3 regions of the Prosthecomicrobium sp. N25 genome follow, and region 2 is predicted to be linked to each of the others. Evidence: predicted binding sites of a transcription regulator. Region 2 holds the regulator's gene; each other region holds the start of a gene.
What was found. The regulator LexA, encoded in region 2, represses DNA repair genes until DNA is damaged. The targets are predictions, from matches to a motif close to TGTTCNNNNTGTGTTCNG.

Region 1 (9,762 bases), 2.3 Mb from region 2:
GTGCTCGCGCCAGCGGCAGAGCCTGCAGGACGGCGTCGGTTCCGGAACCGTCGCGTGGGGTGCGGCGACGAAAGCGACGAGGCGCTCGGCGAGCCGATCGACGGAGTGGCGCACGTCGGCGAGGTCGATGGTGATCCGCTCTCCCGATCCGATGACGACGTGCGCGCGGGAGGGCAGGCGGCCCTGGATCGCCGCGACGGCCTTCGAGTAGATCGCCAGCTGGATGGCGTGTTTCGGGTCGGCGCGGCGCTTCAGCTTGGTGTCGGCCACCTCGTAGGACCACGGGCCAAGGTCCGAGGGCTCCTCGACGCGCTCGATGAAGTCGGACCAGCCCTGCCAGGGGCCGAAGCCGAGCGCACCTTGGTAGATCACGGGTACACCTCGCCGCATCGCCGCGGTGGTCTCGGCCGCCGCCGTTGCGAAGTCGTCAGTCCGCGCGATCTCAACCAGTTCGGCAGCAGCCAGCCGTGCGAGATAGGCTGCCTCGTGGGCGTGACCCTTCTTCTGTAGCAGCGCGGCTTCTGCCCCGTCGTCGGCCGGTACAAGCGGCTCTCCCAGCGCCAAGCGGAGGTCGAGCGCCGTCGCGTGCCTGCAGCCCTGGAACCGCATGAGGTCGGATGGCGAGAGAATGATCGTGCCCTGGTCGTTTCGCATGTGCCCGCGACGCTCCATCGTCCACCGGCAAAGGCTCCCGGCGGGTCTCGATCAGTGGGCGCAGCACCGGTTCGGTCCCGCGCCCCAGGACCTGTTCAAATCGTGACGCGCTCCGAGCCCCCGTCCTCGTCCTCGTCCGGCGCGGCGATGAGGTCGCCGAAGAAGCCGTCCGGCACTTCTATCGTCTCGACGCTGCGGAGCTTGCGTTCGATAGCACGGGTCCGGCGGCCGGCCAGGGAGACGGTGTTCTGCGCTGTCTCCAGTTGCTTGCCGAGCTTGTCCCAGACCTCGCCGTACTTCTTGAACTCGGTTTTCGCCGCTGCCAGCACCTGCCAGACCTCGCTGGAGCGCTTCTCGATGGCGAGCGTTCGGAAGCCCATCTGCAGGCTGGTCAGGAGCGCCGACAACGTGGTCGGGCCGGTCAGCAGAATGCGGTGCGTGCTCTGGATGTCCGCGCAGAGGCCCGGCCGTCGGATGACCTCGGCGTATAGCCCTTCCGTCGGTAGGTACATGATCGCGAAGTCGGTCGAATGGGGCGGGTGGACGTACTTCTCGCAAATCGTGCGTGCCTGCAACCGGATCGCCCGTTCCAGGGCCGCGCCGGCCTTCTCCACCTCGTCCGCGAGACCGCCTTCCTGGGCGGCGAGGAGGCGTTCGTAGCCGTCCTGCGGGAACTTTGCGTCGATCGGCAGGAAGACCGGCTTGTCGTCCTCCTTGCCCGGAAGGCGGACTGCGAACTCCACGAGTTCCCCGCTCTCGGGCCGGATGCGGACGTTCCGGGCATACTGGTCCGGCGTCAGCATGTCCTCCAGCAGGACGCCCAGCTGGACCTCGCCCCAACCGCCGCGCGATTTCACATTGGTGAGCACGCGCTTGAGGTCCCCGACGCCGTTGGCGAGGGTCTGCATCTCGCCAAGGCCCTTGTGGACCTGCTCCAATCGTTCGCTCACCTGCTTGAAGGACTCGCCTAGTCTCGCTTCCAGCGTCCCTTGCAGCTTCTCGTCGACGGTGAGGCGCATCTGCTCCAGCTTGCCCTCGTTCTCCTTGCGGAGCTGGTCGAGACCGGCCGTCAATGCCGCGCGGAGCGCTTCCTGCTTGGCCTCGTTCTGCTCGATGAGGCCCTTCAGCTGGACGACCATGTCGGCGAGGCCGAGGCGCACCTGCTCGCGCGAGGCGGCAAGATCCTTGGTCGTCCGCTCCTCGAACTCCTTGATGGTCCGGCTGGCATCGGCGAGCCGCTGCGACTGCACCTCCGCAAAGCCGTCGGTCGCGAGTTTGATGCCGGCCTGAAGCGCGACGCCGCTCGCGGTCGCCTCCTGGCGCATCTGCCCGAGCTGGTCGGCGAGAACTTTGCCCGAGGTCGCGAGTCGCTCCTCGACCGTGCGCACCAGCATCTCGATCGCCGTCCGCTGAACCTCGCGAGCTTCCGCCTGCGCCTTCTCCAGGCGCTCGCCGTGCTCCCTCATCGTGAGGCGCATGTCATCGAGCCGGCGCGCCAAGCTGTCCGCGAAACCATCCGTTGCCGTCTTGAGGAAGGCTTGCAGATCCGTCCGGCCCTGGCCGGATTCGATGCGGAATTTGGAGAGCTGGTCCGCCTGCGACTGGCTAGCGGTCCCGAGGCGCGCCTCGAGCGCTTGCTGGTGCGCCGCGAGATTGTGGCGCTGCTCCTCGCGACCGATCCGCGACTCGCCCCGGAAGAGATCCGGCAGGCCCCGCAGCGTGGCGTTCGCCTCATCGAGCAGGCCAGCCAGGCCGCTCATGCTGACCAGGAGTGCCTTTTGTCTTCGGCTCTGCCCAGCAATCAGGAGAACGGCCAGGAGGGCCACGGCCGTCGCGGCGAGCGCGGCATAGGTGGCCGCCACAGGATACTGAAGGTAGATGTCCATGCTCAGCTCATTCAACTCAATTGTGACGAGGTCGATCGTCGCGACGAGTCGAGACCGAAGTCGGCTCGACGTTGTCGCAATGACCGGAATCTCGCCTAAGTGGATGACAAAGCGCGTCATCTGAACGAAAACAGAACAACCTTTGCCTGTAGCCGAGCTGACGCATAGATGGTTCGAATTTCCACCGCCGTGCGGCTGCGCATTATCTAACCTTCTGCAACCAAAGGAAACTTTCTCGGTTGCAGTTGAGGAGATCGTTCCATACACGCTGGACTCCCCCCTATCAATCGTTGCATAGGTTGTAGCGGGTGACAGATTCTGTCTTGGGGTGCTGCCATGTCGTTCGCGAAGGCGGATCAGTTGCTGGAGCTTGCGCGCATGGTCGGGGCCCACCGGATGGGCGTAACGCTCGACGATGTCATCGAGCGGTTCGGCTGCGTTCTCAGGACGGCGCAGCGGATGATGAGTGCCCTCGAAGCGGTATTCCCGGAGGTCGTGGCCTCCTTCGACGAGGATGGCCGAAAGCGCTGGCGCTTCGAGGGCGGGCAGGTCCGCGAGCTGATGTCACTGACGCCGGAGGAACTCGCCGCGCTGGACCTCGCCATCGCCGAACTGCGCCGGTCCGGATCGCCGATCGAAGCGCGCGTGCTGGTGCGCCTTCAGGACAAGATCCTGGCGCTCGTGCCGCCGAAGACCATGGCGCGGCTGGAGACCGACCACGAGGCACTTCTCGAAGCGCAGGGAATCATAGCGCGGCCGGGCCCTCGGCCGAGGATTGACGACGACGTCGCTGCCGCTGTGCTGGAGGCAGTGAAGCGCTGCGTCGTGCTGGAGATCGACTACCGCTCCCACGGCGATTCCTGGGCCAAGCCGCGCCGCGTCGTGCCCTACGGGATCCTCTCTGGCGCGCGCCGCTACCTCGTCGCGCGGCCGGTCGACGACCCTGACGGCCCGATCCGCACCTACCGTCTTGACGCCGTCGCGGTCGCGCGTGTCGGGGACGTCCCTTTCACGCGGCCCGAAGGCTTCGATCTCCAGGCCTTCGCCAACCGGGCCTTTGGCGTGTACCAGAACGAGGCCGAATACGGCCCTGTCGCCTGGCGCTTCCGGCCGGAAGCCGCCGACCAGGCCCGCGGCTATCTCTTTCACCCCGAGCAGGTCCTTGAGGACGAGCCTGACGGCTCCCTCGTCGTCCGCTTCCACGCGTCGGGGCATCTGGAGATGTGCTGGCACCTCTACGCCTGGGGCGACCGGGTCGAGGTGCTCGAACCCGCGGCCCTCCGCCGGATGGTGGATGGCTACCGACGCAGCGATTTTGCCGCAATGCCGTAAAGGAGGATCAACATGACCATTGGTTCCCGTCTCGATCGCCGCTTCTGGCTCGTCTCCGAGGATGGCGTGAAGCTCTATCCGGTGCGCATCCGGAACCGACTCACCGGCCGGTCGGCCTTCCGCATCTGCCCGGCTTCGACGAACATCACCTCGGAGCAGATAGAGGTCGACAACATCGATGAGGTCGAGCGCGCTGTCGTCGTGGAGGGGCACGGTATTCGGGTGGCACCGAACGAAGATGCCGCGGCCAATGTCCGTGCGCTCGGCGGCAGGATCCAGGGGGTCGGATACGTGGCAGATTGGTCGGGACCACGCCACGCGCGAGCCGAACGCGAAACGGCGGCCGAAGAAGGATGATAAATAGCTAATCCACCCGGCTAGGATCAAGACTTCATTCGAGGAATGCTTCGCGAGTGCAAGACTTATGATGATGGGCTGACTGTAAGCTGAAGGAGACTGACGGGAGAATTGATCACTATTCCCGATTGCTGGCTCCCGGCACCTCATGGCGGCTTCCGAGCCCGCCCGCCCGCCCGCCGGCGGCGAGGCCACCGATTCCCGTCGGACCCGGTCTGGGTCGCCGATATCGATGCGCGGGTGTTGCGAGCTGCGCAGACCCGGCGAACGGTCGGGCCATGGCGCACTTGCAAGCGAAATACCGAAAATCAAGTAAATCCTCCGGCGATCCGCCCTCTTGGCAGTCTCAATATCTCGCTGGTTGATCGAGCTGGCTGTCGACATAATCCGCAGGTTTTTCAGATCGACTTGGATCTGTCTTCCAATGCCGGTATGTTCTTGGTTGATGATTCTGGAGACGGGTAGAATTCTACAATCCAACCTTGTGCATCACGGCCCGGTCCATTCCCCCACACCGGCGCGTGTTCATTGGGGGAACTGGGTGGCCGGGCGCGCGGCGGCCTTTGCGGGGCCGTTCGGGCGCCCGGGAGTTCAGCAGGGCCTGCCTGGATCGCAGCGGATCGCCAGGGAGGCGTTGACGTCATCGCGGGCGTCGTAGTCGGGTCGGGCGTCGTAGGCGGGTTCGCCGCAGCAGGCGAAGGCGCGACGGCTGTGGACGATCCAGTAGTGCCCGAGAGTGCCGCTGGCGAGCTGCGTCTTGGCGATCCGCTCATCGTCCTCCGTCCAGGCGACCGACTGCTTATCGCCGTTCTTCTGGACGAGCACCAGCGAGAAGCCGTCCGGCCCGCGTTCGATGCGCGCTACGCATTGCGTGCCGCGATCGAGAAGCGCGACCAGTCGGGCGGGATACTCCTTCGCCAGGGCGGCCTTCTTGGCCCTCAAGGCGGCAGGAATGCGCGGATCGTCGGTACAAAAGTCGGGACCGCAACTGCATGCGGCCGCAACCGGTTGCATCGATGCGACCAGCAGCATGAGACTTGCCAAGGACCTGATCATGGTCATACCTCCTGTTCAGACCACCTTTTTACAGAGTTCGTTGCCGACCTGGACCGGGCCGGCGAACAATTTGAAGCAAACCGTCGTCGGATCGGCGATCCGGACGTCCAGCGTTATCTCGATGCTGCCGATCTTCTGCTTGAAGCTTGTATTTTGGAGCGTCTTGAACGGCGTTGCCAGAGGGACTTCGAAGAGCCCGGTGTCGATCGTGGCGACCAGCGTGCCGCTGACCCACCCCTGATCTATCTTGACGTCCGTGATGTCGAACCGGCTCTCCACGCGCGTCACCCGCCCGTCCTCCTGCCAGGGGCGGAGCGGCAGGGGCAAGGCGGTCGCCTGCGCGATAAGAAGGGCGAGCATGGCAATCGTAGCGGTTAATCGGCGTACCATCATGAAATCCTCCCAATCGATAATGGCCGGAGCGCACGCGTCCGGTTTCGCCCCCTTCGGGGTGCGAACGGAAAATCTGGCGGGCCGCTTGCGGCCCCTCATTGGCCCCTCGCCGCCACCCCTATCGGGGCGGCCCCGGGGGGACTGCAATCTCCAGCTCCGCCACAAAGCGCGGACCGGCTTCGCGGCGCAGATCGAGTTCGGGCGGTGGGGCGCCGCCGCCGGTGTCGGGCACGGGCTCGACGGGGTAGCGGGCGGGGCGCCAGCTCTCGTGTTCGTCGGCCTGCACGAAGTAGCGGGCGCCGGGTCGCGCGGGCTCGGGGGGCAGCGTCAGGGTCGCCGTCCAGACACCGGTCTGGTCACCCGCACCGTCGCACTCGATGAGCGTGTCGATCATCGGCAGTCCGGCCGGGGAGGTCTCACGCCGCACCAAGCGAAACCGGGCTGTGGGGCGCGGGCGGTCGTCCACGGCGCCGAAAGCGGGGGCGCGGCCGCCGAATGAGGCCTTGACGGCGCGCACGCCCGCGCACTCGGTCAGTTCGGCCGCCAAGATCCGCTCCGGCGCCACGATGCCCCAGGCGACGGCGGGCTCGGAGACGCGGAGATCCTTCGGCAGGGCCGGGTTGTAGCGGACGACGCCGAAGCGCACGAACGGATCGGCCATCGGCTGGCGGGCCAGCGTCACGTCCACGTACCAATGCTCCTCGGCCACATCGAAGCGCGGCTCGTGGAGCACAAGCGCGGCGCGGAAGGCGGCGTCGCGCGGCGCGGCTTTGGGGCCTTTCGGCAACGGTATGTCGACGCTGCGCACAATCCGGCTCTCGTCCACCCGGCCGCCCAGAAGGAGGTCGGGGAAGTCGGCCGGGGTCGGCAGGATGGCGCGCACCGCTGAGGCAGGGGGCCGGACCGGATCGGCGCCGATGCGGGTCACGAAAGCGCCGCCCGGTCCGATGTCGGCGTCGAAAAGTTCGGCGAGCGCCACCCGCTCGTCCAGGTGGCGGCGCGGCACCGTGTCCGCCGGCGGCAGCGGGGCGCCCGCGGCGGCGCCGAACAGGTCTGGCGGCCACACGACGATGCCGATCCGCTCGTGGGTGCCCGAGACCTTGAACGGCCGGGCGAGCGGGATGCGGATCGAGGCGCGGCGGCCCGTCGACCAGCGGCCGAGCAGCCGTGTGCCCGCCGGCCGCGGCCCATGCGCCGCCGGGGCATCCCCCTCGCCCGCTGTCCAGCCGAACACAGGGTAGCTCGATTGCGGGGCCGGCGCCGGCGGGCGCTCCAGGCCGGGCAGATCGAGGTCGACCACGAACGCGGCCGGCTTGTCGAAAACGTCGCGTAGGCCCGGGTCGGGCGCGCTTTGCAGGCGGTCGGGCAGCGGCGTCTCGGCGACGAACCGGCCGTTCACCAGCCTGGGCCGCGTGCGCATCAGGGGCGCGTGGCGGGAGATCGCGAGAGCCACGAGCCGCACCTCGCGGGACGCGAGGTCGGGGAACCGGTGCGGCAGGGCCACCCGCGCCGGACGCAGCACCTCCGGCAGATCGCACAGATCGAAGCGGGCCGCGGCCGCGATCGCCTCCGTGGTGGGGGCATCCGGGGCCCCTCCGGCAACGATGGCCTTCAGGTGGGCGGCATGCAGGTCGATGCGGGTCAGCCCGCTGACCTGGGACACGAACGCCGGCAGCTCCGAGATGCGCATCAGCGTCACCCACGAGCGTGGAAGGCTCACGCGATCGTAGCGATCCACCTCGAAGCCGAAGAGCTTGGAGGCCTTCAGGGGTTTCGGCTCGTGCCGCTCCGCCGGGAACGCCTCGTCGAACAGGCCGACGCGCTCCCCCGGCAGGCTCGGCCACGCCCCGTCGATGCGGTCGGCCCGCTCGCGCCGGCGGGCGGGATCGTCGAACTTGCCCGAATGGGGCGAGGCGCAGTACGCGCGGATCTCCAGCGAGGCCGTGGTGGCGAGGTCCACCTCCACCGAGCCGCCGAGCAGGTAGGTGGCGCTGGTCGGGTCCTCGAGCGGTCGGGTCACGAAGCCGTTCCGGTAGGCCTGCAAGGCCGCCTCGGGCGGCTCGCTCTCCGCGGTGGCGCGCACCAGCTTCAAGAGTTCTTCACAGGTGAGCGCGGCGCGGATCAGCCGCACCGGCAGGCGCCGGGCGGCGGGCTCGATCGGCTCCCGGGCGATCTTCGGTGCGGCCAGCGGGCGGTTCACCGCATGCGTGAGGCGCAGCCGGGCGGAGGAGACGAGGTCGGCCAACGGGCGATCGAGGAGCCCGGCGCGGATCGCCTCGGCGGTGCGCAGGCGGGCGGCCTGGTCGGGCAGCAGGGCCCCCGTGAAGCCCGCCAGCATCGGGCCGGTGCCGGGCTTCGCGGACGTGCGCTCCGCCTCCAGCACGGCGACGCTCTCCACCGCGGCGAACCAGCTTTCCAGCATGCCGGCGGTCGGCACGCACCAGGCGACCAACTCCACGTCCTCGCCGGGGGCGAGCGCCACCGTGACGGCCCGCACGGCCGCGGCCGCTCCAACCGGGCGGCGATCACGCAGGCGTTCGCGCTCGTCCAGCCAGACGGTCGGCCACGCGCCGACGCGGTCGAGCGGATAGGTCGGCCGCAACAGGCGGGCCTCCTCCCCGCAGGCGCAGGGGTCGCGCTGCTCCACGTCGACCACCACCGGCAGAACGTCCGGGTAGGTCACCGAAACCTTGCCCCGGTAGAGCGGCACGACGAGCGGCGGCGCCAGCCACGTCGCATCGGGCCCCGGCCGCTTCAGGGCGATCACCATCGCGTGGGCCGCGGGATCCGGGTAGTAGGGGCCGAGCTTATGGTCGGCGCCGGCCATGACATCGAACACCGCGTCTCCGGACGGGTCGACCGGATTGCCGGGCTCGATGCGTCCTTTCGGGTCGACCACCTTCACGCGTTCGACCACCTGCGCCCCGGCGACCTCGCGCATCAGCCGGCGGGCGACCGGGAAGCCGCCGCCTTGCACAGAATAGCGCACTCCGTCGAGGCCATCGGGGGCGCGGTCGCGGTCGTGGTGGCGGTCGAGCACGCCGTGCAGCAGGGCCTGGGTCAGCGGCACGGCGGGGGCGACGAGCACGCGGCGCGCCCGCACCGGCACCGCGATGTCGTCGCGGCCCATGTCCTTCGGCAGGCCGTCGGTGGTATCGAGACTGCGCAGCACCACGTCACGCGCGGTTTGCAGCTCCATCTGCCCGCTCGGGCCCCCCTCGACCGTCTCGATCGCGGCGGGCGGCATGGTGATCGTCGGTGCCGCGATGCGCTCGTGGCGCAGGAAACGGCGCGCCGGCAGGCTCTTCGGGCTTGGCTTTGTGCTCCCGGCAGGCTGCGGCACTGTGAGGCGGCCGCCGAAGGCCGTCTCGTAGCGCCTGGCCGCCTCGGCGGTCGCCATCGCGATACCGCCCACATAGACGGCCCGCATGCCGAACCGGTAGGCAGCCCCGAACCGGAGCCGCGGCGGGCGTGGATCGGACGGGGAGGATGGCAGATCATAGCGGCGGCTGATCGGCACCTGCCCGTCCAGGTCTGGCGACCGGCAGGCCGCCGCCCCCTCGAGCGCCGCCGGCACGGTGCCGTCCTGGCATTCGAGCCCGATCGGATCGCCCGACCACAGCGCCACGAGTTCCTCGCAGAACAGGTTCACTTCCTGATTGTCGCCGGCTTTGCGGGTGACCTCCCGGGCCGCCATGGAGAGAATGGCGGCGTCCAGCTCCGAGCGGGACAGGTCCGGCGCGTTCGGGACGATCCTGGACAGCGCGGCTTCCAGCCAGCCGGGCCGGAGGGCGTTCCAGGGATCGATGTAGTCGACCTTGCGGTTCATCAGACTGCGCCACTGCGGCAGCGCCCCGCCGGACCCATAGGCGCCCACGTCGACGCGGTAGCCGATGGTCAGCTCGTCCGCATCGAAGCGCAGATCGCACGGGTTGGACGGCTGCCGGTCCGCGGCGGCGAGCTGGTCGACGACATGGACGTGGCGCATGCGGTCGATCAGGGCGAGGCCGGCGGTGCGCATCTCCGGCCCCGCCTCGTCGTCGAAGCCGGATCCCGGGGGAAGGGCGCAGCCGGCGGCTACGGC
Region 2 (9,762 bases):
GGCGCGTGGCGCGGCGGGTGCGGGCGGTGCGGCCGGACCTGCCGATCGTCGTCTACGTCTCGCCGACGGTCTGGGCCTGGCGGCCAGGGCGGGCGCGCAAGCTCGCCGCCTTCTGCGACCGGCTCCTGGCCGTGCTGCCCTTCGAGCCGGAGGTGCACCGCATCCTCGGCGGGCCGCCGACCGTCTATGTCGGCCATCCGGCGCTCGAAAGCCTGGCCGGGATCCGGGCGGAGCGGTCTGGCGGGCAGGCCGAGGTCCCCGCCATTCGCCAACTCGTCGTGCTGCCCGGGAGCCGCCGCACGGAGGTCGGCCGCCTCATGCCCCTGTTCGGGGCGGTGATCGACCGGCTCCGCACCGAAGTCGGGCCGGTGGAGGCGACGCTTCCGGCCGTACCGCACCTGCTCGGCGAGATCGAGCGGCTGGCGGCCGCCTGGCCGGTTCGACCCCGGATCGTGACCGGTGAGGCCGCCAAGCGCGCGGCGTTCGGCGATGCGGAGGTGGCCCTGGCGGCTTCGGGAACGGTGACGCTGGAGCTGGCGCTCGCCCGCGTGCCGACGGTCGTCGCCTACCGGCTCGACTGGCTCGGCCGGCGCGCCAAGCGGCTGGTTCGTGTTCCCAAGGGCCTGGAGGGGGTGATCCGGGTGCGCTCGGTGGTGCTGCCGAACCTGATCGCCGGGGAGGCGGCGGTGCCGGAGTTCATCGACGAGGCGGCGACGCCGGCGGCCCTGGCGGGCGCCGTGGCCGAGCTCCTGCGGGGCGGCCCCGCACGGGACAGCCAGCTCGCGCTCTTCGACCGTCTCGACGACCTCATGCGCCTGCCGGACGGGCAGAAGCCCGCGGACGCGGCCGCGGCGGCCGTCCTTCAGGCCGCGCGCCGGCAACCCGGGTAGGGCAGGGTCCGCTGCGGGCCGGCGCCGGCACGAAAACGGGGGCGCCCCTGGCGCCCCCGGCAAGTCCGACCGCGAGGGGGTCAGCCCCGATTGTCGAGCGGCACGAAATCCCGCCGGGCGGCGCCGGTGTAGAGCTGGCGCGGCCGGCCGATCTTCTGGGACGGGTCCTCGATCATCTCCTTCCACTGCGCGATCCAGCCGACGGTGCGGGCGAGCGCGAAGAGGACGGTGAACATCGAGGTCGGGAAGCCCATCGCCTTCAGCGTGATGCCCGAATAGAAGTCGATGTTCGGATAAAGCTTCTTCTCGATGAAGTACTCGTCGTGAAGCGCGATCCGCTCGAGCTCCATGGCGACCTGCAGCAGCGGGTCGTCGGTGTGGCCCATGACCTTCAGCACGTCGTGGCAGGTGCGCTGCATGATCTTGGCGCGCGGGTCGTAGTTTTTGTAGACCCGGTGGCCGAAGCCCATCAAGCGGAACGGATCATTCTTGTCCTTGGCGCGGGCGACATAGTGCGGGATGCGGTCCGGCGTGCCGATCTCGGTCAGCATGTCGAGCGCCGCCTCGTTGGCGCCGCCATGGGCCGGGCCCCACAGGCAAGCGATGCCGGCGGCGATGCAGGCGAAGGGATTGGCGCCCGAGGAGCCGGCGAGCCGGACGGTCGAGGTGGACGCGTTCTGCTCGTGATCGGCGTGCAGGATGAAGATACGGTCGAGGGCCTTGGAGAGGACCGGGTCGACCTTGTACTCCTCGCAGGGAATGGCGAAGCACATGCGGAGGAAGTTGGACGTGTAGTCCAGGTCGTTCTTCGGATACATGAACGGCTGGCCGATCGAATACTTGAACGCCATGGCGGCGATCGTCGGCATCTTGGCGATCATGCGGATCGAGGCGACCATCCGCTGGTGCGGATCGGTGATGTCGAGGGAGTCGTGGTAGAAGGCCGAGAGCGCGCCGACGGTACCGACCATGACGGCCATCGGGTGGGCGTCGCGTCGGAAGCCGGTGAAGAACCGGCTCATCTGCTCGTGCACCATGGTGTGGTGCGTCACGCGCGAGACGAAGTCCGTCTTCTCGGCGTCGGTCGGGAGCTCGCCGTAGAGCAGCAGGTAGCAGGTCTCGAGGAAGTCGGTGTGCTCGGCCAGCTGCTCGATCGGATAGCCGCGGTAGAGCAGCACACCCTCGTCGCCGTCGATGTAGGTGATCTTCGACTCGCACGAGGCGGTCGAGGTGAAGCCGGGGTCGTAGGTGAACATCTTCGAGCCCCCGTAGAGCTTCGAGATGTCGATCACGCTCGGTCCTATGCTCCCGTCCTTCACGGGGAAGGTCAGGCTCTCGTTGCCGATCGAAAGTCGGGCGATCTTGTCGGTCATTCGGCTACCCCCGGAATGGTGGAGCGAGGAGGCATCGGTGTGGCGGCTCAAGGCGTTAGCATCACTCCCTAACCGCGACGATCAGCCGCGGAGGGGAATGCCGAAACCCGTCAGACGGACCCGTAGCCCATTTGCTGTGGCGCCACAAGCACGCCGAAGGGATGATGCGGTGCCGCAAGAAAAGCTAGCCCAAATCCTCGGCGGGCGCACTCGAATTGTGCGCTGCGGCAGGACTCAGTCGCGGACCTGCTCCCTGATGCGGGCAAGGCTCTCCTCGCGGCCGAGAACGGCCAGAACGTCGAAGATGCCCGGCGAGGTCGAGCGTCCGGTCAGCGCGGCGCGCAGCGGCTGCGCCGCCTTGCCGAGCTTCAGCCCCTCCGCCTCCGCGAAGGCGCGGACCGCGGCCTCCGTCGTCTCCACCGTCCAGGCGTTCAGGCCTTCCAGTCGCGCCGCGAGCCCGGCGAGCGTGCGCCGGCCAGCCTCGTCGAGGAGCGCCGTTGCCTTGTCGTCGAGCGCGAGCGGCCGGTCGGCGATGAGGAAGCGGGCGCCATCGAGAAGTTCCAGGAGCGTCCGGGCGCGCTCCTTCAGCCCCGGCATGGCGGCCCGGAACTGGCCGAGCCCCGGCTCCGACGCCAGGCGCGCGAACTCGGCGCCGTTCGGGATGTGGGGCAGGAGATCGAGCGCGAGGCGGACAAGTTCGTCGTCGTCGGTGCGCCGGATCCAGATGCCGTTCAGGTGTTCCAGCTTGGCGAAGTCGAAGCGGGCCGCGCCCTTGTTGATGTCCTTCGGGTCGAACCAGCCGACCGCCTCCGCGGTCGAGAAGATCTCGTCGTCGCCGTGGCTCCAGCCGAGGCGCGAAAGGTAGTTCCGCATGGCCTCCGGCAGGTAGCCCATGGCCCGGTAGGCGTCCACGCCGAGCGCGCCGTGGCGCTTGGAGAGCTTCGCGCCGTCCGGCCCGTGGATCAGCGGAATGTGGGCCATGGACGGCACGTCCCAGCCCATCGCGCGGTAGATCTGGGTCTGCCGCGCAGCGTTGGTCAGGTGGTCGTCGCCCCGGATGATGTGGGTGACGCTCATGTCGTGGTCGTCGACGACCACCGCCAGCATGTAGGTCGGCGTCCCGTCGGAGCGCAGCAGCACGAAGTCGTCGAGCACGTCGTTGCGGAAGACCACGCGGCCCTGCACCACGTCGTCGATGACGGTCTCGCCCTCCTGGGGCGCGCGCAAGCGGATCACCGGCTTGACGCCCGCCGGCGCCTCCTCGGGCGACCGGTTACGCCAGCGGCCGTCGTAGCGGGGCGGGCGGCCCTCCTTCATGGCGGTCTCGCGCATCTCTTCGAGCTCGGCCTGAGAGGCGTAGCAGCGATAGGCCATGCCGCGCGCCAGGAGCTCGTGGGCGACCTCGGCGTGGCGGTGCATGCGTGCGAACTGGAAGGTCAGTTCGCCGTCCCAGTCCAGCCCGAGCCAGCGCAGGCCGTCCAGGATCGCCTCGATGGCCGCCTCGGTGGAGCGCTCCCGGTCCGTGTCCTCGATGCGCAGCAGCATCTTGCCGCCCGTGTGGCGCGCGAAGAGCCAGTTGAACAGCGCCGTGCGCGCGCCGCCGATGTGGAGAAAGCCAGTCGGCGACGGGGCGAAGCGGGTGACGACGGGATCAGCCATGGGAGGTCCGGGTCTTCGGCCGGGTCGGGCCCGGGCCGGTGGTCACGATGAGGGCGGTTCCTGTAGCATGGGTTCGCCGAAAAGTAAGCAAGGGGGCCGCGTGGAGGGCTTCCGCGGGGAGCCGGGGGGCTCGCCGGTGGATACAGACGGGAGAGAGGACGCCGGTTCCGTGCGGAGCCGGCGGCGGAGGTCCGTTGCCGCGTTCGCGGTCCCGGGAGGCGCGCGCCGGATCGCGCTGGAGGCCTCTCTCCTGCGCGAGCGGATCGCCGACACGCTGGCGGCCGAACTCGACAGGGGAGCCGGGTTTCCCTGGGCGGTGGTCGCCTTCGGGCTCGGCGCCCTCGGCTACCTGAAGCTGCCGCAGGAGCCGCAGGCCTGGGCCCTGGCCATCGTGGCGGTCGGGTTCGCGGCTGCCGCCCTGACGGCGCGGCAGCGCGGGCGCGACGCGCGCGTCCTGGTGCTCGCCGCGATGGCCGCTGCGGGGCTCTTTGCCGGCAAGCTGGAGAGCCTGGCCGTCGCGGCGCCGCGGCTCGACCGCGAGCGGACCGTCACGGTCACGGGCTGGGTCGAGGAGGCGGAGGGGACGGCGAACGGCGGCACGCGCCTCTTGGTCGCGGTGCAATCCATGGAGACCCGCGGGCCGGCGCCGGCGGAATGGCCGAAGCGGATTGCCGCGACGGCCGCCCGGGGGCGCGACGGCGGGGCGCGGATCGGGGAGGGGGTGCGCTTCCTCGCCCGGCTTCGGCCGCCCGACGGCCCCGTGCTGCCGGGCGGCTACGACTTCGCCCGGCGGGCCTATTTCGAGGGGCGCGGGGCCTCGGGCTTCGTCCTCGGCCGGGTGGAGCGCCAGGATCTCGGGCCGCCGCCCGGCGCGTTGCGCCTCGCCGCCGGGGTCGCGACACTGCGCCACGACATCGCCGAGCGGATCCGGCAGGCCCTGCCGGGGCGGGCGGGCGCGATGGCGGCCGCCCTGATCGTGGGCGAGAGCCGCGCCGTCCCGGAGGCAGACCAGGAGGCCATGCGCGCCTCGGGGCTCTCGCACATCATCTCGATCTCGGGCCTGCACATGGTCCTGGTCGGCGGCACGGTGCTCGCTGCCGTCCGCCTGCTGCTGGCGCTCGTCCCCGGACTGGCGCTGCGCATCCCGGTGAAGAAGGTGGCCGCGGTCGCGGCCTTCGCGGCCGTCACCGGCTACCTGCTGATCTCCGGCGGCGGCGTGGCGACGGACCGGTCCTACATCATGTTCGCGGTCGGCCTGCTGGCCGTCCTGGCGGACCGACCCGCCCTGACTCAGCGCACGGTCGCGGTCTCGGCGCTGGCGATCCTGGCCTTCGAACCCCATGCGGTGGCCGAGCCCGGGTTCCTGATGTCGTTCCTGGCGGTGCTCGCGCTCGTGGCCGCCTACGAGGTCTGGCGCGACCGCCCGCGCGACCCGACCCGCCTGGTGAACCCGCTGGCCGGCCCGGCCGGTCGGCTCCTGCGCTGGCTCGCCGCGCACGTGACGGGGCTCGCCTTCTCGTCGGTCGTGGCCGGCCTCGCGACGGCTCCCGTCGTGGCGGCGGAGTTCCACCGCGCGGCGCCCTACGGCGTCCTCGCCAACATGCTGGTGCTGCCGGTCGTCGGCACGATCGTGATGCCGATGGCGCTCCTGGCCATGCTGGCCATGCCGTTCGGCCTGGAGTCCTGGCCCCTCGTCCTCATGGGGATGGGGATCGAGGCCATGCTGGCGGTCGCGAGCGAGGTCGCCGGCCTGCCGGGCGGCGAGGGGCTGATCGGGCGCATCCATCCGGCGGCCCTGCCGCTCGCCGTCGCGGCGATCCTCTGGCTGACGCTTTGGACCCGTCGCTGGCGTCTCCTCGGCCTCGTTCCGGCGGCAGCCGCTGTGGCGGTCGCTCCCTTCGCGCAGGCTCCGGACATTCTCGTCGGCGCGGATGCCGAGCCGATCGCCGTGAGGGGTGGCGACGGGCGCCTGGCGGTGCTCGACGCGGCGCGGGCGCGATTCGCCGCGCAGGTCTGGCTCGCCGCAGACGCCGACCCGCGCGCCGTCCGCGACCCCGCCCTGGCGGCGGGCTGGCAGTGCGATCCGTTCGGCTGCGCGATCCATGTGGCCTCCCCCGGGACGCGGCCCCGCGTTCTTGCCGTCGTCCGTGATCCGCGTGCCTTCGACGAGGACTGCCGCCGGGCCGCGATCGTGGTCACCCGCCTGGACGCCCCGCCCGGCTGCCGGGCGCTGACCGTCGTCGTCGACCGCGCCGTCCTGGCGGAGACCGGCGGCCTCGCGCTCGGCTGGCCCGCCCGTCCGGCCAACGGCCCGCCGGCCGGAGCGCAGGGCCCTTCCGTGCCGGGGACGCCCTCGGCGGTGGCGCCCTTGCCGGCTTCGCTTCAGCCCGCTGTCGCGGGCCGGACCCGGCCCTGGAACGCCCGCCCGCCGCCGCCCGCTCCGGCCACCACCGGTTCGCGTACGGCCGAGCCGGCGGGGGCGCCCGCGCCGGTGACCGGTCGTGTGACGCAACCGGCCGGTCCCGCAGCCGACGGGCACCGTCCCGGCCGGGCCGGCACCGCCCTTCGGCCGGCACCCTCCGGGGCGCCGTCCCTGCTGCCGGACGACGACGGAGACGGCCGCGACCCGGGCGTGTCGGACTGAGGAATTCCGGCAATCGGAGGGCCGCGTGGCCGATCCGGTCAGTAGCGGCGGATGAGGCCGACGAGCTTGCCCTGGATCTTGACGCGATCGGGTCCGAAGATGCGGGTCTCGTAGGCCGGATTGGCGGCCTCCAGGGCGATCGACGCCCCCCGCTTGCGCAGGCGCTTCAGCGTCGCCTCCTCGTCGTCCACCAGCGCCACCACGATGTCGCCGGTGTCGGCGCCGTCGGCACGCTTGATGACCACGGTGTCGCCGTCGAGAATGCCGGCCTCGATCATGGAGTCCCCGCGCACCTCCAGGGCGAAGTGCTCGCCGCCGGCGATGAGGTCCGCCGGGACGGGGATCGCGTGGGTGTAGTTCTGGATCGCCGAGATCGGGGTGCCGGCGGCGATGCGCCCCATCACCGGGATGGAGACCGCGCCGTTCTTGTCGTCGCCGGAGCCGACCGGGCGTTGCCTGCCGAGGCTTCCCTCGATCACGGAAGGCGCGAAGGCCTTGCCGTTGCGGGCTGCCGCGAGGCTCGGCGCGACCGAGTCGGGGAGCCGCACCACCTCGAGCGCACGGGCGCGGTTCGGCAGGCGGCGGATGAAGCCGCGCTCCTCGAGCGCTGTGATCAGCCGGTGGATGCCGGACTTCGACTTGAGGTCCAGCGCGTCCTTCATCTCGTCGAAGGAGGGAGGCACGCCCGTTTCCTTCAGGCGTTCGTGGATGAACATCAGGAGCTCGAGTTGCTTGCGGGTGAGCATGGGTCCTGTCGCCCCTCGGGTTCGGTTTGGTGGTTCGAATCCTTCGTCGCCACTCTGCCGCTCGGGCGTCCGGATCTCCTATGGGGGACGGGGGTCGTCTCCACGAAAACCTGGATGAAGCCTGTGACGTGTACAAAGCGCGAACTGAAGCTACACGTTCTCTCCATGTTCTACAAGCGTCAATTTTCCGTTAAAACGGACCGGGAACGAAGAATATGCGGCCGGGAACGAACCCGAACGCTGCGGAACGGGCCGCGGCGGTCCGGCGCCGGAGCGGGCTGAGACGGTCAGGAGAGGGGGATGATTCGGCACCGGCCGCCGGCGGGGAGCGGCGGGGCGTTCGGGGCGCGCAGGACCAGGCAGTCCGCCCGGGCGAGGCGGGTCAGCATGGAGGAGTCCTGGACGGGGAAGGGGCGCACCCGGGGCAGTCCGCTTTCGTCCCGGCTTTCGATTTCGGCGCGCAGGTAGTCCTGCCGATGGTCGTTGGCGGCCAGGTCGACCGCCGCCACGGCGTCGACCTCCGGGTCGAGCAGGGGGGCGACGCCCAGGAGGGCGCGCAGGAGGGGTTTCAGGAACAGGATCGCGCAGACGAGGCTCGAGACCGGGTTGCCGGGCAGGCCGAGGACGCGCATGGGCCCGAGGCGGCCGGCCATGAGCGGCTTGCCGGGCCGCATGGCGATCTTCCAGAAGGCGAGCTCCATGCCGGCGTCGCCGAGGGTCCGGCCGACCAGGTCGAGGTCCCCGACCGAGGCGCCGCCGAGGGTGACCAGTACGTCGGCCCGCGTCTCGAGGGCGGCGGCGATGCGTGCCCCGATGGCGGCCTCGTCGTCGGGCGCGATGCCGAGGTCGACGGGCTCCCCGCCGAGCGCGCTCACCATCGCGGCGACCCCGAAATTGTTGGACGCCACGATCTGGTCCGGGCCGGGCGTCTCGCCGGGGCGGACGAGTTCGTCCCCGGTCGCCAGGACGGCGACGCGCGGGCGACGGCGCACCTGGAGGACCGGGTGGTTCATGGCCGCGGCGAGCGAGACCGCCCGCCAGTCGAGCCGCGTGCCGGCGTCGATCAGGCGTTCGCCGGCCTGGAAGTCGAGCCCCACGGGCCGGACGTTGCGGCCGCGCGGGGTGGCGTCGAGCGCCAGGATGGTGCCGTCCGCGGCAACCTCCGCGTTCTCCTGGATGAGCACCGTGTCGGCGCCTTCGGGCACGGGCGCGCCGGTGAAGATGCGCAGGGCCTCGCCGGCACCGAGGCGGCCCTCGAAGGCGCGGCCGGCCGGCGCCGTTCCGATCACGCGCAGGCGCGCCGGGACGGCGGCGATGTCGGCCGCGCGGAGGGCGTAGCCGTCCATGGCCGAGGCCGGGAAGGGCGGCTGCGTACGGGTGGCGGTCAGGTCCTCGGCGAGGACCCGGCCTTCCGCCTCGGCGAGCGCGACCGACTCGGCGCCGACCGGCACCACGCCGGCCAGCATGCGCGCCCGCGCCTCCTCGACCGACAGGAGCGGGGATCCGGACACCGCCATGGCCGTCACTCCGCCCGCCAGTCGCCGGACTTGCCGCCCGACTTCTCGAGCACCCGGACGCCCTCGACGATCATGCCGCGGTCGACCGCCTTGGCCATGTCGTAGATGGTCAGGCACGCGACGGTGGCAGCCGTCAGGGCTTCCATCTCGACCCCCGTCTGACCGCCGACATGCACCGTCGCGCGCACGACGAGGCCGGGCAGAGCCTCGTCGGGCTCGATCTCGACGGCCGCCTTGGTGAGGAGCAGGGGGTGGCAGAGCGGGATCAGCTCGTGGGTCCGCTTCGCCGCCATGATGCCGGCGATTCGCGCCGTCGCCACCACGTCGCCCTTCTTGGCCTGGCCGGCGCGGATCATCGCCAGGGTTTCGGGCTTCATGCGCACCCGCCCCTCGGCGACGGCCACGCGCCGCGTCACCGCCTTGTCGCCGACGTCGACCATGTTGGCCGCGCCGGTTTCGTCGATATGGGTCAGTCTCGCCGTCACGGGATGCCTCGCGCCGCTCGCCGGGGTCGGCAATCTAGCCGCGACGGGGGGCGGGCGGAAGCGGCCGGGGTCGGTGACGAGATCACAGACGGCACGCCTCCGGGCTATTACGGACCGAACCGATCGCAAGCTCGACGGTTCGGGCGCGGGGCAGCCCTGGGAGCAGCGGCATGACGGACTGGTTCGACGGCGTGTGGCTCTCGCGGGTCCAGTTCGCCTTCACGATCACGTTCCACATCGTCTTTCCGGCCTTCACGATCGGGCTCTCGGCCTTTGTGGCGACGCTTCACCTGCGCCATCTCCGGACGGGCGATCCGATCTTCCTGCGGCTCGCGCGCTACTGGACGAAGATCTTCGCGGTCTCTTTCGCCATGGGGGTCGTGTCCGGGATCGTGCTCTCCTACCAGTTCGGCACCAACTGGAGCCGCTTCTCGCTGGTGGTCGGCAA
Region 3 (9,762 bases), on a different contig from region 2:
CTGGCCGGCGACGAGGCCGAGCAGCGCGATGACAGCGAACTTGGCGTTCTTCCACTGACCGAAGGCTTCAGAGAGCGGCGCCTTGGACTGCGTACCCTCTTCCTTCATCTTCTTGAAGGCGGGGCTCTCCTCCATCTGGAGGCGGATATAGAGCGAGATGCCGAGCAGGAAGATCGACAGCAGGAAGGGAATGCGCCAGCCCCAGGCCGCGAAGGCCTGTTCGCCGACCCACATCCGGACCGTCAGGATCACGACCAGCGACAGGAGGAGCCCCAGCGTCGCGGTGGTCTGGATCCAGCTCGTGAAGTAGCCGCGGCGGCCGTGCGGGGCGTGCTCTGCAACATAAACGACCGCGCCGCCATACTCGCCGCCGAGCGCCAAGCCCTGCAGCATGCGCAGGAGGATCAGGGTGACGGGCGCGAGCCAGCCGATGGTCTCGTAGCCGGGCAGCAGGCCGACCACGAAGGTGGAGATGCCCATGATCAGGATGGTCATCAGGAACGTGTACTTGCGGCCGACCAGGTCGCCGAGCCGGCCGAACACGAGCGCGCCGAAGGGGCGGACCAGGAAGCCCGCCGCGAAGGCGAGGAGCGCGAAGACGTTGCGCGTCGCCTCCGGGAAGGAGGAGAAGAATTGCGCGCCGATGATCGCGGCGAGCGAGCCGTAGAGGTAGAAATCGTACCACTCGAAGATGGTGCCCGCCGAGGAGGCGAGGATCACCTTCTTCTCTTCCCGCGTCATCGGTCGGTTTCTGGCCGCGGCCGACGAACCCATGGTCGTCACAGACATGAGAAAGCTCCCTATCCCTTGTCCTTGTTTCAGGACTCTGCGGGCCGGAGCTCGAGGCACTCGGGAACTCTCCGGTCCGTCCGCGGGGAAGTGGGGCGCCGGGTTGGGTTGTCTACGTGATAACACGTAGCACATGGTCTAATTGCGTCGGTAGCAATCTGACATTAACCTGACCGGCTGGCCTTGGACAAGGTCCTCTGCTTCCATGCCGGCCGCTTGCCCGACGGGTCCCGGGAATCGTTTCGCAGGCGATTTCCGCCCGCACGGGCCGCCCGCCGTGCGGACCTCGCCACCTGCGTCGGACGGCTCTTTCGCGCGCCGCCGTCCTGGTCATAAGGTCGATCGCGCCGACGAGGAGGCCACGATGGAGACCGGGCCGGGAAACCTGCCGCGCTTCGCCCAAGACCCGAAGGAGTCCGCTTTCGTGCAGGACCCCTATCCGGCCTACCGGAGACTGCGCGCGCTCGGCGACCTGGTGGTCTGGGAGGCCTACGGCTTTCCCGTGTCGGCACGCCATGGGGTGGTGTCCGCAGCGCTCAAGGAGCGGCGCTTCGGCCGCGAGATCCTGCAGGTGGCCTCGCGCGAGGAACTCGGCTGGCCCGAGCCGGCCGCGCATCTCGCCCCCTTTCTCGCCTTCGAGGCGGGATCCATGCTGGAGCGCGAGCCGCCGGTCCACACGCGGCTGCGCGGCCTCGTCAACCGCGCCTTCACGGGTCGGGCGGTGGAGCGGCTCGCGCCCGAGATCGCGCGGCTCGCCGGCCGCCTCCTCGACGCCGTCGCGGACCGGTGGGAGGCGGATCTCCTCCCAGCCTTCGCGGAGCCGATCCCGGTGGCGGTGATCTGCGGGCTTCTCGGCCTGCCGGTCGCGGACGGGCCTCAACTCGTGGCCTGGTCTCACGCGATGGTGGCCGTCTACCAGTTCGGGGCCACGCGCGCTGTCGAGGAGGCTGCGGTCGCCGCGACGCTCGCCTTCTCGGATTATGTCCGCGCCGCGATCCGGGACCGGCGCGCGCGTCCCGGCGAGGATCTCCTCAGCGCGCTCGTGGCCGCCCGCGACGGCGCGGACCGGCTGAGCGAAGAGGAACTGGTCGCGACCGCGATCCTGCTGATGAACGCCGGCCATGAGGGCACGGTCCATGCGCTCGGCAACGCCGTCGCGGCGCTGCTCGCGCCCGGGGTCGACCGCCGGGCCATCTTCGCGGACGGCGAGGCGACGCGCCGGACCGTCGAGGAGTGCCTGCGCCACGACCCGCCGCTCCACCTTTTCACCCGCTACGCGCTGGAAGACTTCGACTTCGCCGGGCATCCGTTCCGCAAGGGCGATCGGATCGGGCTTCTCCTGGCCGCGGCGAACCGGGATCCGGTGGCATTCGACGACCCGGAGGCCTTCCAGCCGGCCCGCATCCCCGGCCCGCACCTCGCCTTCGGGGCCGGCATCCATTTCTGCGTGGGCGCCCCGCTGGCGCGGCTCGAACTGGCGATCGCGCTGCCCATCCTCTTCGAACGCCTGCCCGGGCTGCGGGCCGCCGCTCCGCCGCGCTGGCGCGACAGCTATCATTTCCGCGGGCTCGAACGGCTCGACTGCCTCTGGTGAAAGGGTGGCGTCCCGGGACTCCCGGGGCGCGTCACCGGCTTGGGTCCCGTGGCTCGGGCTGGTGCCGCTCCGACGCGTCCGTGCCCCGGGCGGCCGGATCAGGTCCGGGACAGGGCTACCGCGATCTCCGCCGCGAGCCCGGCATTGGCCAGGACGAGGGCGCGGTTGGTGGCGAGGCTGCGACCTTCGGTCAATTCCAGGATGCGGCCGAGAAGGTAAGGCGTCACGGCCTTGGCGCGAATGCCGGCGGACTCCGCGTCCGCCAGCGCGCAGGCGATGTGGCGCTCCATCTCGGCGCGCGCGATCTCGTGTGCCGCCGGAACGGGATTGGCGAGCAGGATCCCGCCGCCGATGCCGAGGGCGCGCCGGCTCGCGGCGAAGCGGGCGAAGTCCTCGGCCGTATCGATCCGGAGGGGGCAGGGCAGGCCCGAGGTGCGCGACCAGAAGGCCGGAAAGTCGTCGGTGCGCCAGCCTACGACCGGCACGCCGCGGGTTTCCAGGACCTCCAGGGTCTTGGGGAGGTCGAGGATGGCCTTGGCGCCGGCGGAGACCACCACGACCTCGGTCCGCGCCAGTTCCTCCAGGTCGGCCGATACGTCGAAGCTCGTCTCGGCGCCCCTGTGCACCCCCCCGATGCCGCCGGTCGCGAAGACCCGGATTCCGGCGCGCTGGGCTGCGATCATCGTGGCCGCGACCGTCGTGGCGCCGATCCGCCCCGTCGCGATCGCGAAGGCGAGGTCGGCGCGCGACAGCTTCAGGACGTCGCGGCTGCGCGCCAGTTGTTCCAGGGAGGCCGGGTCGAGCCCGACCCGCAGGCGGCCGCCCATGACCGCCACCGTCGCCGGCACCGCGCCGCCGGCCCGGACCGTCGCCTCGAGCTCGCGCGCGGCCTCGAGGTTCGCGGGCCAGGGGAGGCCATGGGCGATGATGGTCGATTCGAGGGCGACCACCGGACGGCCTTCGGCCAGCGCGGCGGCGACCTCCTCGGTCGGTTCGATCAGGTCGGCGTGCAAGGATCCTCGCGGGCAGGGAAGGCACGGATTTCCCCCAAGTATGATCGACGCGAGCGGGGCTGGCGAGGGCCTCCGCCGGGCCGCCGACAGGACCTCGACGATTCCTCCCGCGGCGACCCGGTCCGAGGGCTGGAGGACCGCCGGAACATAGCGCGTACGGAATTTGAATCGACGAGACAAGACAGCGACTTGACGAGGAGGACGGTATATGGAACAAAACCGGTACGCAAGCGGGATTTGTACGGCCGGCGAGCGCGTGACATAAGGAGCGGTCAGATGGCACAGGCGCAACTTCGCCTCGTGGACGGGGACGGCATGGACAAGAGCAAGGCTTTGGACGCGGCGCTGGCACAGATCGAGCGCAACTTCGGCAAGGGCTCGATCATGCGCCTCGGCCAGGGCAAGGTCGTGGAGATCGAGGTGGTCTCGACCGGCTCGATCGGGCTCGACATCGCGCTCGGCATCGGCGGGCTGCCGCGCGGGCGAATCATCGAGGTCTACGGGCCGGAATCGTCGGGCAAGACGACGCTCGCGCTGCATGTGGTCGCCGAGGCGCAGAAGAAGGGTGGGATCTGCGCCTTCGTGGACGCCGAGCACGCGCTCGACCCGATCTACGCCCGCAAGCTCGGCGTCAATCTCGACGATCTCCTGATCTCGCAGCCCGACGCGGGCGAGCAGGCGCTGGAGATCGCCGACACGCTGGTGCGGTCCGGAGCGGTCGACGTGCTGGTGATCGATTCGGTCGCCGCGCTGACGCCGAAGGCGGAGCTCGAGGGCGAGATGGGCGACAGCCTGCCCGGGCTCCAGGCACGGCTGATGAGCCAGGCCCTGCGCAAGCTCACCGGGTCGATCTCCAAGTCGCGCACCATGGTTATCTTCATCAACCAGATCCGCCAGAAGATCGGCGTGATGTTCGGCAACCCGGAGACGACGACGGGCGGCAACGCGCTGAAGTTCTACGCTTCGGTGCGCCTCGACATCCGCCGGATCGGCGCGATCAAGGACCGTGACGAGGTGGTCGGCAACCAGACCCGCGTGAAGGTGGTGAAGAACAAGATGGCTCCGCCCTTCAAGGAGGTCGAGTTCGACATCATGTACGGGGAGGGCATCTCCAAGGTCGGCGAGCTCGTGGACCTCGGCGTGAAGGCCGGGATCGTCGACAAGTCCGGATCCTGGTTCTCCTTCGAGAGCCAGCGCATCGGCCAGGGTCGCGAGAACGCCAAGACCTTCCTGAAGGAGAACAAGGACGTGTCGGCTCGCATCGAGACCGCGATCCGGCAGAACGCGGGCCTGATCGCCGACAAGATCCTGCCGACGGGCACCGCCGAGGACGAGGACGGCCCGGTCACGGACTGATCGAGGCGGGTCGTGGCGCGAGGGCCGGTGAGGGCCGCGGGCCCCCGGCGGTACCTGGGCCCTTCCCGGGAGAGAGGGCCGAGCCGCGACGCCGCGGCCGCCTCGCTTCTCGTGTGGACAGGCCGGGGAGCGGCGGCTAAAAGCTCGGACCCGTGTCAAGCATTCGAAAGGTCTGCGGTTCCATGAGCGGCGTCAACGAGATCAGGTCGACGTTCCTCGGCTATTTCGCGCGCGAGGGGCATGAGATCGTGCCGTCGAGCCCGCTGGTGCCGCGCAACGATCCGACCCTGATGTTCGCGAACTCGGGCATGGTCCAGTTCAAGAACCTGTTCACGGGCGTGGAGCGGCGGCCCTATGTGCGGGCCTCGACGGCCCAGAAGTGCGTGCGCGCCGGCGGCAAGCACAACGACCTCGACAACGTAGGCTACACCGCGCGGCATCACACCTTCTTCGAGATGCTGGGCAACTTCTCGTTCGGCGACTACTTCAAGGACCGGGCGATCGAACTCGCCTGGACCCTGGTCACGCGCGAGTTCGGGCTCGACAAGGAGCGCCTGACGGTCACGGTCTATTCCGAGGACGACGAGGCGCACGGGCTCTGGAAGAAGATCGCCGGGCTGCCCGACAGCCGCATCATCAGGATCTCCACCTCCGACAACTTCTGGCAAATGGGCGACACGGGCCCGTGCGGGCCCTGCTCGGAGATCTTCTACGACCATGGGGACCACATCTGGGGCGGGCCGCCGGGCTCGCCGGAGGCGGACGGGGACCGGTTCATCGAGATCTGGAACCTGGTCTTCATGCAGTTCGAGCAGTTCTCGGACGGTGCCCGGACCCTGCTTCCGAAGCCCTCGATCGACACCGGCATGGGTCTGGAACGTGTCGCGGCGGTCCTGCAGGGCGTCCACGACAACTACGACATCGACCTCTTCAAGGCGCTGATCCGCGCGTCGGTCGACCTGACCGGCGTTCCGGCCGAGGGGGACGCGCGGGCGAGCCACCGGGTCATAGCCGACCACCTCAGGGCGACGAGCTTCCTGATCGCCGACGGCGTGCTGCCCTCCAACGAGGGCCGGGGCTACGTGCTCCGCCGCATCATGCGGCGCGCCATGCGGCACGCCCATCTCCTGGGCGCGCGCGACCCGATGATCCACCGGATGGTCCCGGTGCTGGTGCGCGAGATGGGGCAGGCCTATCCGGAGCTGGTGCGCGCCGAAGCCCTTGTGGCTGAGACGATCCGCCTCGAGGAGACGCGGTTCCGCCGCACCCTGGAGCGCGGCCTCGGCCTTCTCGAGGAGGCGACGCAGGGCATGGCGGCCGGCGACATGCTGGACGGCGAGACGGCGTTCCGGCTCTACGACACCTTCGGCTTCCCGCTGGACCTCACGCAGGACGCGCTCAGGCGGCGCGACATCCACGTGAACCTCGACGGCTTCCAGGACGCGATGGCGCGGCAGCGCGCCGAGGCGCGGGCTTCCTGGGCGGGGTCCGGCGAGGCGGCGTCGGAGGCGGTCTGGTTCGGCATCAAGGAGCGGGTCGGCGCGACGGAGTTCCTCGGCTACGACACCGAGACGGCCGAGGGCGTCGTCCTCGCCCTTGTTTCCGGCGGTGCCGAGACGGACCGGCTCGAGGCCGGGCAGGAGGGGGCCATCGTGCTGAACCAGACTCCCTTCTACGGGGAGTCCGGCGGCCAGGTCGGCGACACGGGGGTGATGAGCGGGGACGGGATCCGCTTCCTCGTGAACGACGTGCAGAAGCTCGGTGGCGGTCTCTACGTGCACAGCGGGGTGGTCGAGGCCGGAACGGTGACGACCGGCGCCGCTCTCCAGCTGACGGTCGACCACGCCCGCCGCAGTGCGATCCGGGCGAACCATTCGGCGACGCATCTTCTCCACGAGGCCTTGCGCGAGGTGCTGGGCGAGCACGTTGCCCAGAAGGGATCGCTGGTCGCGCCCGAGCGGCTGCGCTTCGATTTTTCCCACCCGAAGCCGATCGCGCCCGAGGAGCTGGCACGCATCGAGGACATCGCCAACCAGATCGTCCTGCAGAACGAAGAGGTGGTGACCCGCCTCATGGGCGTCGATGACGCCATCGCGTCCGGGGCGCGCGCCCTCTTCGGCGAGAAGTACGGCGAGGAGGTGCGCGTCGTCTCCATGGGCCGCTACACGGACGGCAACCGGGCGGGCAAGACCTATTCGGTGGAGCTCTGCGGCGGCACCCATGTGCGGCGCACCGGCGATATCGGGCTCGTCAGCATCCTGGGGGAGAGTGCGGTGGCGGCCGGGGTCCGGCGGCTCGAGGCGGTGACGGCGACGGGCGCCCGGCGCCATCTCGGCGAACAGGACCGGCGCCTGCGCGAGGTGGCCGGGGCGCTCCGGGTGACGGCGGCCGATGTGGTCGGACGCGTCGAGGCTCTGGTCGAGGAGCGGCGCCGGCTGGAGCGCGAGTTGACCGAGGCGAAGAAGAAGCTGGCCATGGGCGGCGGCGGGACCAGCGCCGGCGACGGCGTCCGGGAGGTTGCCGGCCTGCGCTTCCTCGGTCGCTCCGTCTCGGGGGTCGCCCCGAAGGACTTGAAGAGCCTGGCGGACGAGGCCAAGAAGGCGGTGGGCTCCGGCGTGGTCGCCCTCGTGGGGGTCGCGGAGGACGGCAAGGCCGCGATCGTCGTTGCCGTCACGGAGGACCTGACCGGCGGCCTCAGCGCCGTGGACCTCGTCAGGGTCGGGTCCGAGGCACTCGGCGGCAAGGGCGGCGGCGGCCGGCCGGACATGGCGCAGGCCGGTGGACCGGACGGTGCCAAGGCGGAGGCCGCACTCGCGGCGGTCGCGGCCGCGCTGGCGGCGCGGACGGGCGGCTGAGACGAAGGGGTCGGCGATGGCGCTCCAGCGATCCGTCGTGGCCGGCCCGAAGCGCAGGGTCTACGAGATCCTGGAGGCGAACGCGGGGGGCGACCGGGTCGCCCATCTGGTTTCGGTCGGCATCATCGGCCTGATCGTCATTAACGTGGCGGCGGTGGTGCTGGAAACCGTCCCGCAACTCAGAGGCTCGTACGAGCGCCTCTTCGTCGCCATCGAACTCGTCACTGTGGCCCTCTTCGCGGTGGAATACATTCTCAGGGTCTGGGTGGCGGACCTGCACGGGCCGCTCATCAAGTACGGACCGATCGGGGCGCGGCTGCGCTACATGGCGCATCCGGGGGCGATCATCGACTTCCTGGCGATCGCGCCGACGCTGGTCGGCTTCATCTTCGACGTCTTCGACGTCAACGTCCTGGTCATCTTCCGCCTGTTGCGCTTCCTGAAGCTCACCCGCTACTCACCCGGTATGCGGTCGCTCGCCAACGCGGTCGTTTCCGAGCGGCGCGCCCTGGTGGCGAGCGCCGTCGTGATGGCGGGGCTCATCGTAACCGCAGCGTCGCTGATGCACTGGATCGAAGGGCAGATCCAGCCGAACGTGTTCGGATCGATCCCGGCGTCGATGTACTGGGCGGTGACGACCCTGACGACGGTCGGCTATGGCGACGTGGTGCCGGTCACGGCGCCCGGCAAGGTGCTGGCCGGCATCGTCATGCTGTTCGGCTTCTGCATGTTCGCCCTGCCGGTCGGCATCATCGCGACGGCCTTCGCGCGGGAGATCCACCAGCGGGACTTCGTGGTGACCTGGGGCATGGTGGCCCGCGTGCCGCTCTTCGCCGAACTCAATGCCGGCGAGATCGCCGAGGTCACGCGCCTGCTCAGCGCGCAATCGGTCGAGCCGGGGACCGTGATCACCTATGCGGGGGATCCGGCCCACTGCATGTACTTCATCGCCTCCGGCACGGTCGAGGTGGACCTGCAGGATGCGAAAGTTCGGCTCTCGGACGGGGACTTCTTCGGCGAGATCGCGGTGCTCCGGAAGGCGACCCGCTCGGCGGACATCGTCGCGCTTTCGCACTGTCGGCTGCTGCTCCTGGATGCGGAGGACCTGCATCACCTCATGAACCGCAAGCCCGGCATCGCGGCCCATATCCGGCAGGTGGCGCGGTCGCGCATCGAGCGGGAGGCACTGACGCCGCGCGGGGACATCACGCAGGACGAGTTGCACGAGCGCGAGGCGGAGGACGCGCCGCCGTGAGCCCGTGCGGGGGCCGGGTCCCGCGGCCGGGCGACCGTGCCTTCACGCCCGGGAGGCGGCCCCGCCGCCGAGGCGGGCCGGGAACGGAGGTCCGCCGGGCGAGTGCGGTCGGTTTGCCGGACGCGGGACCGGGGCGGGGCGGAGCGACGTCGCGGCCATCGGCGGCCCGGCCGCGGGCGACGCGGGTCGGGCCATGGAGGCGAGGATGAGCTTGTGCGATCTCGACGCGGTGACGGTCCGGGGGCTCCTCGGCCGGAAGGCGGTCTCGGCGACGGAGGTGGTACAGGCGGCCATAGAGCGGATCGAGGCGATCGACGGCGCCGTCAACGCCTTGCCGACTCGCGATTTCGAGCGGGCGCTCGCGGCCGCCCGGGCCGCAGACGGCCGGATCCGCCGGGGCGAGGCGCTCGGGGCGCTTGAGGGGTTGCCGATCGCCGTCAAGGACCTCGAGGAGACGGCCGGGCTGCGCACCACCTTCGGCAGCCTCCTCTTCCGCGACCACGTGCCGGCGCGCGACCACTCCATGGTGGCGGCGATCCGTGCGGCCGGCGGGATCGTGCTGGCGAAGTCCAACACTCCGGAGTTCGGCGCGGGGGCGAACACGCGCAATCTGGTCTTCGGCGCGACCGGCAACCCTTTCGACACGACCAGGACGGCGGCCGGTTCCTCGGGCGGATCGGCGGTCGCGCTGGCGACCGGCATGGTCGCGCTGGCGACCGGGTCGGACATGGGCGGCAGCCTCAGGAACCCGGCCGCCTATTGCGGCATCGTCGGGTTCCGGCCGACGCCGGGCCTGGTGCCGAACGAGAAGAAGCTGCTCGGCTGGGCGGGGCTGGGGGTGCTCGGGCCGATGGCGCGCACCGTGGCGGATCTCCGGCTGCTCCTCGGCGTGATCGCCGG

Region 1: the regulator LexA is predicted to act here: its motif matches at 2,661-2,678, upstream of rmuC (DNA recombination protein RmuC).
Region 3: the regulator LexA is predicted to act here: its motif matches at 3,538-3,555, upstream of recA (recombinase RecA).

The regions. Positions count from the first base shown of each region.
Region 1 covers NZ_JBBCAT010000001.1:737,648-747,409, forward strand. Annotated here, with positions in the region: gene WBG79_RS03405 (TM0106 family RecB-like putative nuclease) at 1-654, opposite strand, end outside; gene rmuC (DNA recombination protein RmuC) at 750-2,660, opposite strand; gene WBG79_RS03415 (helix-turn-helix transcriptional regulator) at 2,877-3,872, shown strand; gene WBG79_RS03420 (hypothetical protein) at 3,885-4,229, shown strand; gene WBG79_RS03425 (hypothetical protein) at 4,821-5,285, opposite strand; gene WBG79_RS03430 (hypothetical protein) at 5,301-5,678, opposite strand; gene WBG79_RS03435 (hypothetical protein) at 5,797-9,762, opposite strand, start outside.
Region 2 covers NZ_JBBCAT010000001.1:3,038,149-3,047,910, reverse strand. Annotated here, with positions in the region: gene lpxB (lipid-A-disaccharide synthase) at 1-890, shown strand, start outside; gene gltA (citrate synthase) at 971-2,263, opposite strand; gene gltX (glutamate--tRNA ligase) at 2,498-3,922, opposite strand; gene WBG79_RS13835 (ComEC/Rec2 family competence protein) at 4,092-6,566, shown strand; gene lexA (transcriptional repressor LexA) at 6,605-7,312, opposite strand; gene WBG79_RS13825 (molybdopterin molybdotransferase MoeA) at 7,600-8,829, opposite strand; gene moaC (cyclic pyranopterin monophosphate synthase MoaC) at 8,835-9,314, opposite strand; gene WBG79_RS13815 (cytochrome ubiquinol oxidase subunit I) at 9,485-9,762, shown strand, end outside.
Region 3 covers NZ_JBBCAT010000004.1:29,144-38,905, forward strand. Annotated here, with positions in the region: gene WBG79_RS22210 (MFS transporter) at 1-741, opposite strand, end outside; gene WBG79_RS22215 (cytochrome P450) at 1,154-2,383, shown strand; gene WBG79_RS22220 (pseudouridine-5'-phosphate glycosidase) at 2,482-3,396, opposite strand; gene recA (recombinase RecA) at 3,673-4,752, shown strand; gene alaS (alanine--tRNA ligase) at 4,935-7,607, shown strand; gene WBG79_RS22235 (cyclic nucleotide-gated ion channel) at 7,624-8,862, shown strand; gene WBG79_RS22240 (amidase) at 9,068-9,762, shown strand, end outside.